Regions from separate parts of the Microbispora rosea genome, predicted to be linked through region 1. Evidence: riboswitches for the same ligand, from Rfam matches in the RefSeq annotation. Region 1 holds a riboswitch; the other holds the start of a gene.

Region 1 (5,297 bases):
TGATCCTGCCGCGTCCCCGGCGTCGCCCCGTCTCGGCCCGGCCGGTCACCAGTTCCGAGCGCGGCTGGATCATCGTGTGGCCGAGCGATGAATCGGGCTCGGCGAGCGCGTGCTGCCCTGTGCCCAGCGACCCGGTGCCAAATGACCCGGTGCCAAACGACCCTGTGCCGAGCGACCCCGTGCCGAACGGCGAGGCCCCGCCGGCCGGTGGGATGGTCCGGTGCGCGCCCGTCCGTACGCCGCTGTGGGCACCGGTGTCCGGGGCCCCGTGGCGCGCGGCGTGCGCACCGGTGTTCCCCGTCTTCGGCAGCGTGCGGTGGATCTCGACGGCGGCGACGAGCATGGCGGTCGCGTCCGCCGGGCGCCCGGCGGGGTCCTTGTCGGTGGCCGCGGCGACGAGCGCGTCGATCACCGGCGGCGCGTCGGGCACGATCGAGGACGGCGGGGGGACGGTCTCGTGCACGTGCCGGTACGCGACCGACATCGGCGTCTCGCCCGTGTACGGCTGCCGCCCGGTGAGCAGCTCGAACAGCATGATCCCGGCGGCGTACACGTCGCTGCGCGCGTCGGCCATGCCGGTCGTGACCTGCTCGGGCGACATGTAGCCGATCGTGCCGATCATCATGCCGGTCTTGGTCTGGTTGGTCGCCTCGATCGCGCGGGCCAGGCCGAAGTCCACGACCTTCACCCGGCCGTCGTCGGCGAGCAGCACGTTCTCGGGCTTGACGTCGCGATGGATGAGCCCGGCCTGATGGGCGGCGCCGAGGGCGGCGAGCACCGGGATGACCATCTCCAGGGCCTCGCGGGCCGGGAGACGGCCGCGCCGGCGCAGGACGTCGCGCAGCGTCCGGCCGGGGACGTACTCCATCGACAGGTAGACGTGCGCCCCGTCGGTGCCCTGGTCGAAGACCTGCACGATGTTGGGGTGCGAAAGGCTGGCCACCGACTTGGCCTCGCCGATGAACCGCCGCACGAACTGCGGGTCCTCGGCCAGCGAGCGGTGCATCACCTTGACGGCGACCGTGCGGTCGAGCCGGACGTCCAGAGCCAGGTAGACGGAGGCCATGCCACCCCGGGCGATCCGGGACTCGACGCGGTATCGCCCGTCGAGCAACTGCCCCACGAGCGGGTCGGTTAGCGTCGTGTCCACTCGCCAGAGTTTACGGGTGATTTGCCGCCGGGCGTGTTCCCGAATCCCAAACCGAGACCTATTCGGCCGCCTCCCGCGCCGTCCGAAAAGCCATGCCGATTCCGAAAACCGGGCTTACCAGACGAGGGACCGGCCGCCGTCCACCCCGCCCGCGCAGACGTTCGGGGCAGGCGGGCGAGGGGAGGACGGCTGGTCGCGGGGGTGGCGGATTCAGGACGCGCGAGCGGGGGAGGACGCCTCGGCGTAGCGGCGGCGCGGGATGCGCCCGGCGAGACGGGCGAGCCGCCCGGCCGTGACCGCCTGCCGCATGGCCGCGGCCATCAGGCCGGGCCGGTGCGCCCGCGTCACGGCAGTCGCCAGCAGCACGGCGTCGCAGCCCAGCTCCATCGCCAGCGCGGCGTCGCTGGCCGTGCCGATGCCGGCGTCGAGAATCACCGGCACCGTGGCGGCCTCGACGATCAGCTCGATGCTGTGCGGGTTGCGGATGCCCAGCCCTGAGCCGATCGGGGCGCCGAGCGGCATCACCGCCGCGCACCCGGCGTCCTGGAGCCTGCGGGCCAGCGCCGGGTCGTCGCCGATGTACGGCAGCACCGTGAAACCGTCGGCGACCAGCCGCTCGGCGGCGTCGAAGGTCTCGATCGGGTCGGGCAGCAGGGTCCGCTCGTCCGCGATGACCTCCAGCTTGACCCAGTCGGTCTCCAGCGCCTCGCGGGCCAGGCGGGCGGTCAGCACCGCCTCCCCGGCGGTGAAGCAGCCCGCCGTGTTCGGCAGCACCCTGATGCCGCGAGCGCGCAGCAGGTCGAGCACCGAACCGCGGGACTCCGGGTCGAGCCTGCGCATCGCGACGGTCGTCAGCTCGGTGCCGGAGGCCTCCAGCGCCTGGTCGAGCACCTCCAGCGACGGTGCGCCGCCGGTGCCCATGATGAGCCGCGAGGTGAACTTCTCCCCGCCCAGCACGAGGACGTCGTCGGTCATGCTCACCCTCCCTGCACGGCCGTGAGCACTTCGACGCCGTCGCCGTCGGCGACCTGGGTGGAGTCCCAGGCGCTCCGGCTCACGACTTCGCCGTTCAGCGCCACCGCGACCCCCGACGTGAGGGCCGTGAGGGTCCGTACGGCGTCGCCGATCGTGGCGCCGTCCGGCAGTTCGGCCGCGCTTCCGTTGATCGTGACTTTCATTGGCTGAATCTCCCTGGATCGCAGAACCGGGCGACCGGGGGCACCTCGTCGCCGGTGAGGAACGCGGCGACGGCGTCGGCGGTGACCGGGGACAGCAGCACCCCGTTGCGTCCGTGCCCGGTCGCCGCGAGCACGCCGGGCGGCCCGGCGGGACCGATGAGCGGAAGGTTGTCGGGCGTGCCCGGGCGGAAGCCGGTCGTCGTCTCGGCCAGTTCGAGCTCGGTGATGCCGGGCACCAGTTCGCGGGCGTCGCGCAGCAGCTCGTACACGCCTCCGGCGGTGACCCGCGCGTCGTACCCCATCTCCTGGGTGGTGGCGCCCAGGGTGATCTCTCCGTCGCCGCGGGGGACCAGGTAGGCGGGGGAGCCGTGCACCAGCCCCCTGACGCACCGGGTGAGGAAGCCGCGTGGCCCGCGCAGCCGGAGGATCTCGCCCTTGACCGGGCGCACCGGCAGGCCGGGCAGCAGGGACGCCGACCACGACCCGGCCGCCACGACGACCTGGCCGGCCGTGACGGCGCCGCCGGACTCCAGCCGTACGCGGGGGGCGCCCGGCCCCTGGGCGTCGATTCCGGCGACGCGCTCGTTCACGAGCGTGCCGCCCGCCTTCTCGAACGCCGTGAGCAGGGCGCGCACGACCCTGCGCGGGTTGACCCAGGCGTCGTCGCGGGCCAGCAGCCCACCGCGTACGGAGGGGGAGAGCATCGGCTCGAAGGAGCGGCACTCGCGCCCGGTGAGCCGCTCGACCCGCAGGCCGAGCGTCCGCTCGAAGGCCGCGAGGTCGTCGAGGACGGCCATGTCGTCCGCGCCGCGGGCGACATCCAGCGTGCCCTCGGTCCGGTAGTCGAGGTCGGCGCCGGTCTCGTCCTCAAGCTCCGCCCGGAACGCCGGCCAGGCCGCCAGCGACGCGAGACCGAGCCGCAGCAGGGGCTCCTCCGTGTAGGTCACCTCGCTGACCGGCGCGAGCATCCCCGCCGACGCGTGGGTGGCCCCGCCTCCGGGCGAGGGGTCGATCACCGCCGCCGACAGGCCGCGCCGGGCGGTGCGCCAGGCCGCGGCCAGGCCCGCCACCCCGCCGCCCACGATCACGACGTCGTAGCCGGACTGGACGCCGGATGGCGGTGTGCGGGACACAGCGCTCCCTTCGCCGGCATTACCCGGATCAGGTCGGGGCGGTCGAGAGCCTCACGCTCTCCTCTCAGCCCGGTCCGCCGGGCTCCCGCGCGTCTTACCCCCATAAGGGTAGTACGCCGCCTATAACGGGCGATCGCCGGACCGATGAGTACGGGGGCCGGCCGCCGTCATAGGAGACCGGACGTTCAACGACTCTGCGGAGGCACCTCATGGCCACGATGCTGTATTCGGCCACCATGTCCCTGGACGGCTTCATCGCCGGGCCGGGCGGCGACATGTCCTGGCTGACCGAATATCTCGGGCCCAATCCGGACGCGGACGGGCTCGTCGGCGACATCGGCGCGCTGCTCGTCGGCAACCGCACCTTCCGGGGCGACGACCCGAACCGCGGCACCCCGAAGGAGGGCGCGTTCGGCGGCGCGTGGAGCGGGCCGCAGATCGTGCTCACCCACGATGTCCCGGCCGCGCCGGTGCCCGGCGTGACCTTCGTGACGGACCTCGGCGCCGCCGTCGAGGCGGCCAGGGCGGCCGCCGGGGACAGGTATGTCAACGTGCTCGGCGCCGACGTCGCCGCGCAGTGCCTCGACGCGGGCCTGCTCGACGAGATATTCGTGTGCGTGGCGCCCGTGATGCTCGGCGACGGCGTCCGGCTGTTCTCCCGCCCCGGCGGGGCCCGGGTCCGGCTCGAACGGACCTGCGTCTCGCATGTGCCGCACGCGACGAACATCCGGCTGCGCGTGCTCCGGTGAGAACGCGATGTGACAACGCGATGTGAGAACGCGCGGTGGGAAGACGCGGTGAAAGGCGCGGGGCTCACAATGCGGGCCCCCGTGGAAGTGCGCGTCAATTACCCAACTCGTTATGGGGGCCCCGTTGGCCAGGGCCCCCGTTGACAATCTATGGTCAAGCTGTGGATCACGTCGTGGTGGTGGGTGCCGGCCTGGCCGGCGTGCGAAGCATCGAGGCGTTGAGGTTCCGTGGGTTCACCGGACGCATCACGCTCATCGGCGAGGAACACCATCGCCCCTATGACCGGCCGCCGCTGTCGAAGGCGGTGCTGCTCGGAGAGACCGACTCCACTGTCGTCGACTCCGACCTCGACGCCCTCGACGTACGGCTGTGTCTCGGCACGGCGGCCAAGGGCCTGCGCGACGGCGTGCTGGAGACGACCGAGGGCGAGCTGGAATACGACGGCCTGGTCATCGCCACCGGCGCCACGCCGATCCGCCTGCGCGGGGAGGGCCGTCAGCACGTGCTGCGCACGATCGAGGACGCGCTCGCGCTGCGCGAGCGGCTGGTCCCCGGCGCCCGCGTGGCCGTCGTCGGGGCCGGCTGGATCGGCGCGGAGGTCGCGACCGCGGCGGCCAGGGCCGGTTGCGCGGTGACCGTCGTGGAAGCGGGGGAGAGCCCGCTCGCCGTGGCCCTCGGGCCCGCCGTGGGCAGCCACACCACCGGCTGGTACGCGCAGGCGGGCGTCGAGCTGCGCCTCGGGGCGCTGGTCGGCACCGTGGACCCCGACGGCCTGACGCTCATGTCCGGCGCCCGGGTCCCGGCCGACGTGGTCGTCACCGGCGTCGGGGTGCGCCCCGCCGTCGACTGGCTGAAGGGGTCGGCGGTCCGCGTCGACGACGGGGTGGTGGTCGACGAGCACCTGCGCACGTCGCTGCCCAACGTGGTCGCGGTGGGCGACTGCGCGAGCTGGTGGTCGCGCAGGTTCGGCTCCCGGCTGCGCGTCGAGCACTGGGACACCGCGCTCCAGGCCCCCGACGTGGCCGCCGCCACCCTGCTGGGCGGGGAGGCGGTCTATGACCCCGTGCCGTACTTCTGGTCCGAGCA
Region 2 (5,297 bases), on a different contig from region 1:
CTGCCGTTGCGCACCTGGCAGCAGGTGCACGCCGGCGCCGGGCCGGGAGACGAGGTGCGTGACGGGGCATACGAGGAGGCCACGGCCATCGCCCTGCGCGCCCGGGACGGAAACCGGATCGACCTGCCCGGCGGCGACGCCGCGGCGGGCACCACGAGCATGACGCTCGGGGAGTCCTTCAACGCCTCCCCCGGCTACTCCGCCGAGACCTCCACGCTCACGCTGATCCAGGTCTTCCTGTACGCCATCTCCGCGCTCGTCGTCGGGACGTTCTTCACTGTGTGGACGATCCAGCGCAAACACGAGCTCGCCGTCATACGGGCCATGGGCGCCTCGACCGGCTATCTCATGCGGGACACGCTGATCCAGGCGACCGTCATCCTGACCGTGTCCACCGCCGTCGGCTTCCTGATCGGGGTGGGCGGCGGCAGCCTGCTCACCACGACTCCCATGCCGTTCCTGCTGGAGGTGGGGCCGATCGTCCTCGCCGCCCTGCTCCTCATCGGCCTCGGCCTCGCCGGCGCCGTGGCGGCCGTGGGCCGCATCGTCCGCGTCGACCCGCTCGCAGCCCTGGGAGGGCAAAGATGACCACCAGCTCGACGTCCCCGCGCCCGGACTCGCTCCGGTCCGGCGCTCAGGAACGCGGCGGCCTGCTGGTGGAGGGCGTCACCCTGACCCTCGGCGACGGGGACGCCACGGTCACCGCGCTCGACGACGTGCACCTCGGGGTGGCGCCCGGCGAGTTCGTCGCCATCGTCGGGCCGTCCGGCTCAGGCAAGTCGAGCCTGCTCGCCGTCGCCGGCGCGCTCACCACGCCGGACACCGGCCGGGTGCTGCTCGACGGCGTCGACATCACCCGGGCGAGCACCCGCGAGAAGGCGCGGCACCGCCGCGAACGGATCGGGTTCGTCTTCCAGTCCGGCAACCTCATCCCGGCCCTCACCGCGCTCGACCAGCTCCGCTTCGCGCTCGACGTGGGGGGCAAACGCCCGGCCGACGGTCACGACCCGCGAGAGCTGCTCGACCGGGTGGGCATGGGGCACCGCGCCGGGCATCGTCCCCACCAGTTGTCCGGCGGCGAGCGGCAGCGCGTGGGCATCGCCCGCGCACTCGTCACGCGTCCGGCTGTGCTTCTCGTGGACGAGCCGACCGCCGCGCTCGACCGCGCCCGCAGCGACGACATCGTCACGCTCCTCGCGCACGAGACGCACGAGTCCGCCGTCGCGACGATCATGGTCACCCACGATCACGATGTGCTCGGCCACTGCGATCGCGTCCTGTCGATGGTGGATGGGAGACTGTCGGAATAGGCCGACCACGGTGGAGGGGAGCAGGTGCCACGCATCCGGGCGTCTACCGTTGCCGAGCATCGGGCCGCCCAGCACCGGGCGCTGCTCGACGCCGCCAGGCAGATCCTCGCGGAGACCGGCCGGCCGCCGACGCTGACCCGGGTCGCGGAGCGCGCCGGGCTGGCCCGCCCCAGTCTCTACCAGTACTTCCGGTCCTCAGAGGACCTGCTGAACGCGCTGGTGGAGGACGTCTTCCCCCGCTGGTCGGCGGGGGTCGCCGCGGCGATGGACGCCGCCGCGACCCCCGGCGACCGCGTGCTCGCCTACGTGCTGACCAACTTCGAGCTCATCAGCGAGGGTGAGCACGCGCTGGCCACCGTCCTCGCGGAGGTCGCGCCGGGCGACACGGTCGCCGAGCAGAGCCGTGCCATGCACCGGCAGCTCCTGGAGCCGCTCGTGCGGGCGCTGCGCGATCTCGGCGTCTCCGCGGTGCCCGAGACCGCGGAGATGATCAACGCCATCGTGTTCGCCGGGTCCCGGCTGATCGAGTCCGGCACCGACCTGCAGACCGCCTGGGAGTCCGCACGGGCGCTGCTGGAACCGTTCGTGCGCACCGCGGGCACGACCGTCCGCCCGTCCTGACCCGCCGGACGCGCCCTCGAACGGCTCGTGGAGCGTCAGGTGAGGCTCGATGAACTCAACGGCGCGACCGCAGGCGGCGGGCCGGGACGGACAGCGCCACGGTCGCCAGCGCGGCCACCAGGAACGCGGCGAGCGCGGCGTTCATCCAGGGCTGGTGGACGAACCCGAGGGCGAGGCGGACCTCGGTCCAGATCCCGTCCCACCAGCCGACGGTCGGGGTGGAGGTCACGATCCAGTACGCCGCGAACCCGAGGATCCACGGCACGACCATGAGCCAGCGCGAGGGGGCGTCCTCGGCCGTGTTCCACCGGGCGGCCCCGCCGAGCAGGAAGTAGTCCACCACGAGCACGGCGAACATCGGCACGAACACCGCCCCGATCACGCTCAGGAACGCGCCGTAGGAGTTCACGTCGGCGAACAGCGCGATCAGCGTGGTGAGCACGCCGATCACGACCGAGATCACCCGGCGGTCCCAGCGCGGCGCGAGGTTCTGGATCGACACGGTCGTCGAGTAGACGTTCGCGAACGACTGGTCGGCCTCGCGCAGCACCAGGATGCCGAAGAACACGACCCCGAGAGGGGCGGCCACGAACGGGTCCCACACCTTGTCCCCGTCGTTGCCGACCAGGGCGAGCGCGGCGATGCCGAGGGCCAGGCAGGCCACCTGGGCGATCGTGTATCCGGCGACCACGCCGGTGAACGCCGCGCCGCTCGACCGCGAGTGCCTGGCGTAGTCGGCGGCCATCGGCACCCACGACACCGACAGCGCGATGACGTAGTCGACGGCGGGGGCGAAGGCGTCCCAGGTGCCGCCCCCCACGGACGGCCCCTGCCGGAACAGGGCGATCGACAGCCAGATCATCGCGATCACCACGCCCGCCGTGACGTACCGCCGCAGCAGCCGCAGCGCGCCGAGCGGCCGGATCGTCAGCGCGATCGTCAACGCACCCGCCGCCACCGCCCACACCGCGTACGGCACCGCCGTGCCGAACAGCGCCTGCGCGCCGTTGGCGATGACCCACAGCTCGAAGGCGCCCCAGCCGAGCATCTGCACGATGTTCAGCACGGTCGGGATGTACGAGAGCCGGGCCCCGAACAGGCCACGCAGCAGCACCATCGCGGGCCGCCCGGTGCGTACGCCGGGGATCGCGGCCAGGCCGACCATCGCGGTCCCGAGCAGGCTGCCGACGACGGCGGCGAGCACCGCCGCGGTGAACGTGAGCGGCTTGCCGCCCAGCGGGTCGAGCAGGAACAACGCGCCCGAGAAGCCGAGGAGGCTGACGCCGAGGTTGGCCCAGAAGGCACCCTGGTCGAGCAGGCCCAGCGTCCTCGGGGCTTCCTCGTCCAGAGTGAGCGGAACCTCCGCGTGCACGTCGTCGACGACGGCAGAAGTCATCACACGCTCCCTACGCCGGCATTATCCGGACAGGTTCATGCGGTCGGCGGCACGAGTTCGATCCGCCCTCTCAGCCCGGTCACGCCCGAGCTCCCGCGGGGTATTGATGATGTCTTTGGGATTATGACACTTCTTTGACCGTTTTCCTACGCCGCCCCCGTCCTACGCCACGTAGGGCGCCTCGCCGGTCTCGCTCACCATCGGGCGCCCGACGGCGGCCCAGGACCGCATGCCGCCGTCCACGTTCACGGCGTCCCGGCCGATGTGGTTGAGCCACATCGCGGCGTGCGCCGACCGGCCGCCGACCCGGCAGACCACGTACACCGGCCGGTCGTGCGGCACCTCGTCCGCCCGCGTCTGCAGCTCGCCGAGCGGGATGTGGACGGCGCCGGGCGCGTGGCCCGCCACCCACTCCTCGTTCTCGCGCACGTCCAGCAGGTACGCGTCCTCGGGCAACGCGTCGGGGGCGATTTCCGGCAATGTCATGCGCCCATTGTGACGGCACGCCACCGATGCCCGGGCCCAGGCGGCGAGCTGTGACCCACGGTGATCCGCGGACCGCGCCCTTTCAGTCCCGCCTACTTCAGCAGGCGCGACATGCGGCGGTCGGCCAGCGGCTTGCCGCCGGTCTGGCAGGTCGGGCAGTACTGCAGCGACGAGTCGGCGAACGACACCTCCCTGATCGTGTCGCCGCACACCTCGCACGCCTCGCCCGTACGGCCGTGCACGCGCAGGCCCGACTTCTTCTCCGACTTGAGGTCCTTGGCCGCCAGCCCCCTGGCCCGCTCGACGGCGTCCCGCAACGTGCTCACGATCGCGTCGTGCAGGTCGGCGACCTGGCCGTCCGTCAGCGTTCCGGCGATCTTGAAGGGGGACATCTTCGCGACGTGCAGCACCTCGTCGGAGTAGGCGTTGCCGATGCCCGCGATCACCTTCTGGTCCCGCAGCAGGCCCTTGATCTGCGCGCGGCTGCCGCCCACGATCGTCTTGAGCAGGTCCGGCGTGAAGTCCTCGGCCAGCGGGTCGGGCCCGAGGCCGGCGATGCCGGGAACGTCCTCGGGATCGCGCACCGCGTAGACGGCCAGGCGCTTCTGCGTGCCCGCCTCGGTCAGCTCGAACCCGGGGGCGCGGCCGTCCTCGCCCGGCGACAACCTCACCCGGACCGCGAGCGGGCCCTTGCCCGGCCGCACCGGTTTGGCGCCGGTGAGGTCGTCACGCCAGCGCAGCCAGCCGCCGCGGGCGAGATGGGTGACGAAGTGCAGGCCGTCGCAGTCGACGTCGAGGAACTTGCCGTGCCGCGCCACGCCGGTGACGAGCAGCCCGGCGAGCGCGGTGACGGGCGGGTCGACGGTCTTGAGCGCCTGGAAGGCGGTCACGTCCACCCCGATGACGGCACGGCCGACGGCGTGCTCGCGGAGGAACTCGGCGAGCGCCTCGACCTCGGGCAGCTCCGGCATGCCCTCACACTAACCCCGGCCGGTCAGGGGACGTCCCAGAACGCGAGTTCGTGCTCCATGCCGCGGACGAACATCTCCCGGGCGCGCGCCGGGTCCGGAGCCGCCTCGTCGATCATCACGGCGATGCGCGCGGCGAGGGCGGCGAACCCGGGGTCGGCGTAGGTGTCCACCCAGGCGCGGTAGCGCGGCTCGGCCGGCGGATCGGCGGCCAGGATCCGGCCGAGCGTCGAATAGCCCCACATGCAGGGGTAGAGCGCCGCCAGCCCCGCGCCGTAGTCCGCCGCCGACTCCAGCAGGAACGAGGTGTACGCCGCGCAGGCCGGCCCCTTCACCGCGCCGTCGAGGTCGGCGCCGAAGCCGGCCGCCAGCGACCGGTGCAGGTCGAGCTCGTCGTGCCACGTCGCGTGCGCCAGGTCGACCAGGTCGCCGAGGTGGGCGTCCGGAGCCTGCCAGGCCAGCCGCGAGAACACCCGGACGTAGTCGAGCAGGAACAGGTAGTCCTGCTCCAGCCAT

What was found. Region 1 has a riboswitch for thiamine pyrophosphate ahead of thiO (glycine oxidase ThiO). Riboswitches for the same ligand answer to the same signal wherever they lie in the genome.
Region 2: it holds a riboswitch for thiamine pyrophosphate, as region 1 does, so the genes downstream of both, ACIBK1_RS03505 (purine-cytosine permease family protein) here and thiO (glycine oxidase ThiO) in region 1, are expected to answer to the same signal.

The regions. Positions count from the first base shown of each region.
Region 1 covers NZ_JBITJO010000006.1:277,716-283,012, reverse strand. Annotated here, with positions in the region: gene pknB (Stk1 family PASTA domain-containing Ser/Thr kinase) at 1-1,150, opposite strand, end outside; gene ACIBK1_RS26130 (thiazole synthase) at 1,361-2,125, opposite strand; gene thiS (sulfur carrier protein ThiS) at 2,128-2,328, opposite strand; gene thiO (glycine oxidase ThiO) at 2,325-3,461, opposite strand; TPP riboswitch at 3,450-3,560, opposite strand; gene ACIBK1_RS26115 (dihydrofolate reductase family protein) at 3,671-4,210, shown strand; gene ACIBK1_RS26110 (NAD(P)/FAD-dependent oxidoreductase) at 4,372-5,297, shown strand, end outside.
Region 2 covers NZ_JBITJO010000001.1:728,377-733,673, reverse strand. Annotated here, with positions in the region: gene ACIBK1_RS03520 (ABC transporter permease) at 1-588, shown strand, start outside; gene ACIBK1_RS03515 (ABC transporter ATP-binding protein) at 585-1,310, shown strand; gene ACIBK1_RS03510 (TetR/AcrR family transcriptional regulator) at 1,335-1,931, shown strand; gene ACIBK1_RS03505 (purine-cytosine permease family protein) at 1,987-3,327, opposite strand; TPP riboswitch at 3,317-3,434, opposite strand; gene ACIBK1_RS03500 (rhodanese-like domain-containing protein) at 3,490-3,813, opposite strand; gene ACIBK1_RS03495 (Fpg/Nei family DNA glycosylase) at 3,906-4,784, opposite strand; gene ACIBK1_RS03490 (TenA family protein) at 4,808-5,297, opposite strand, start outside.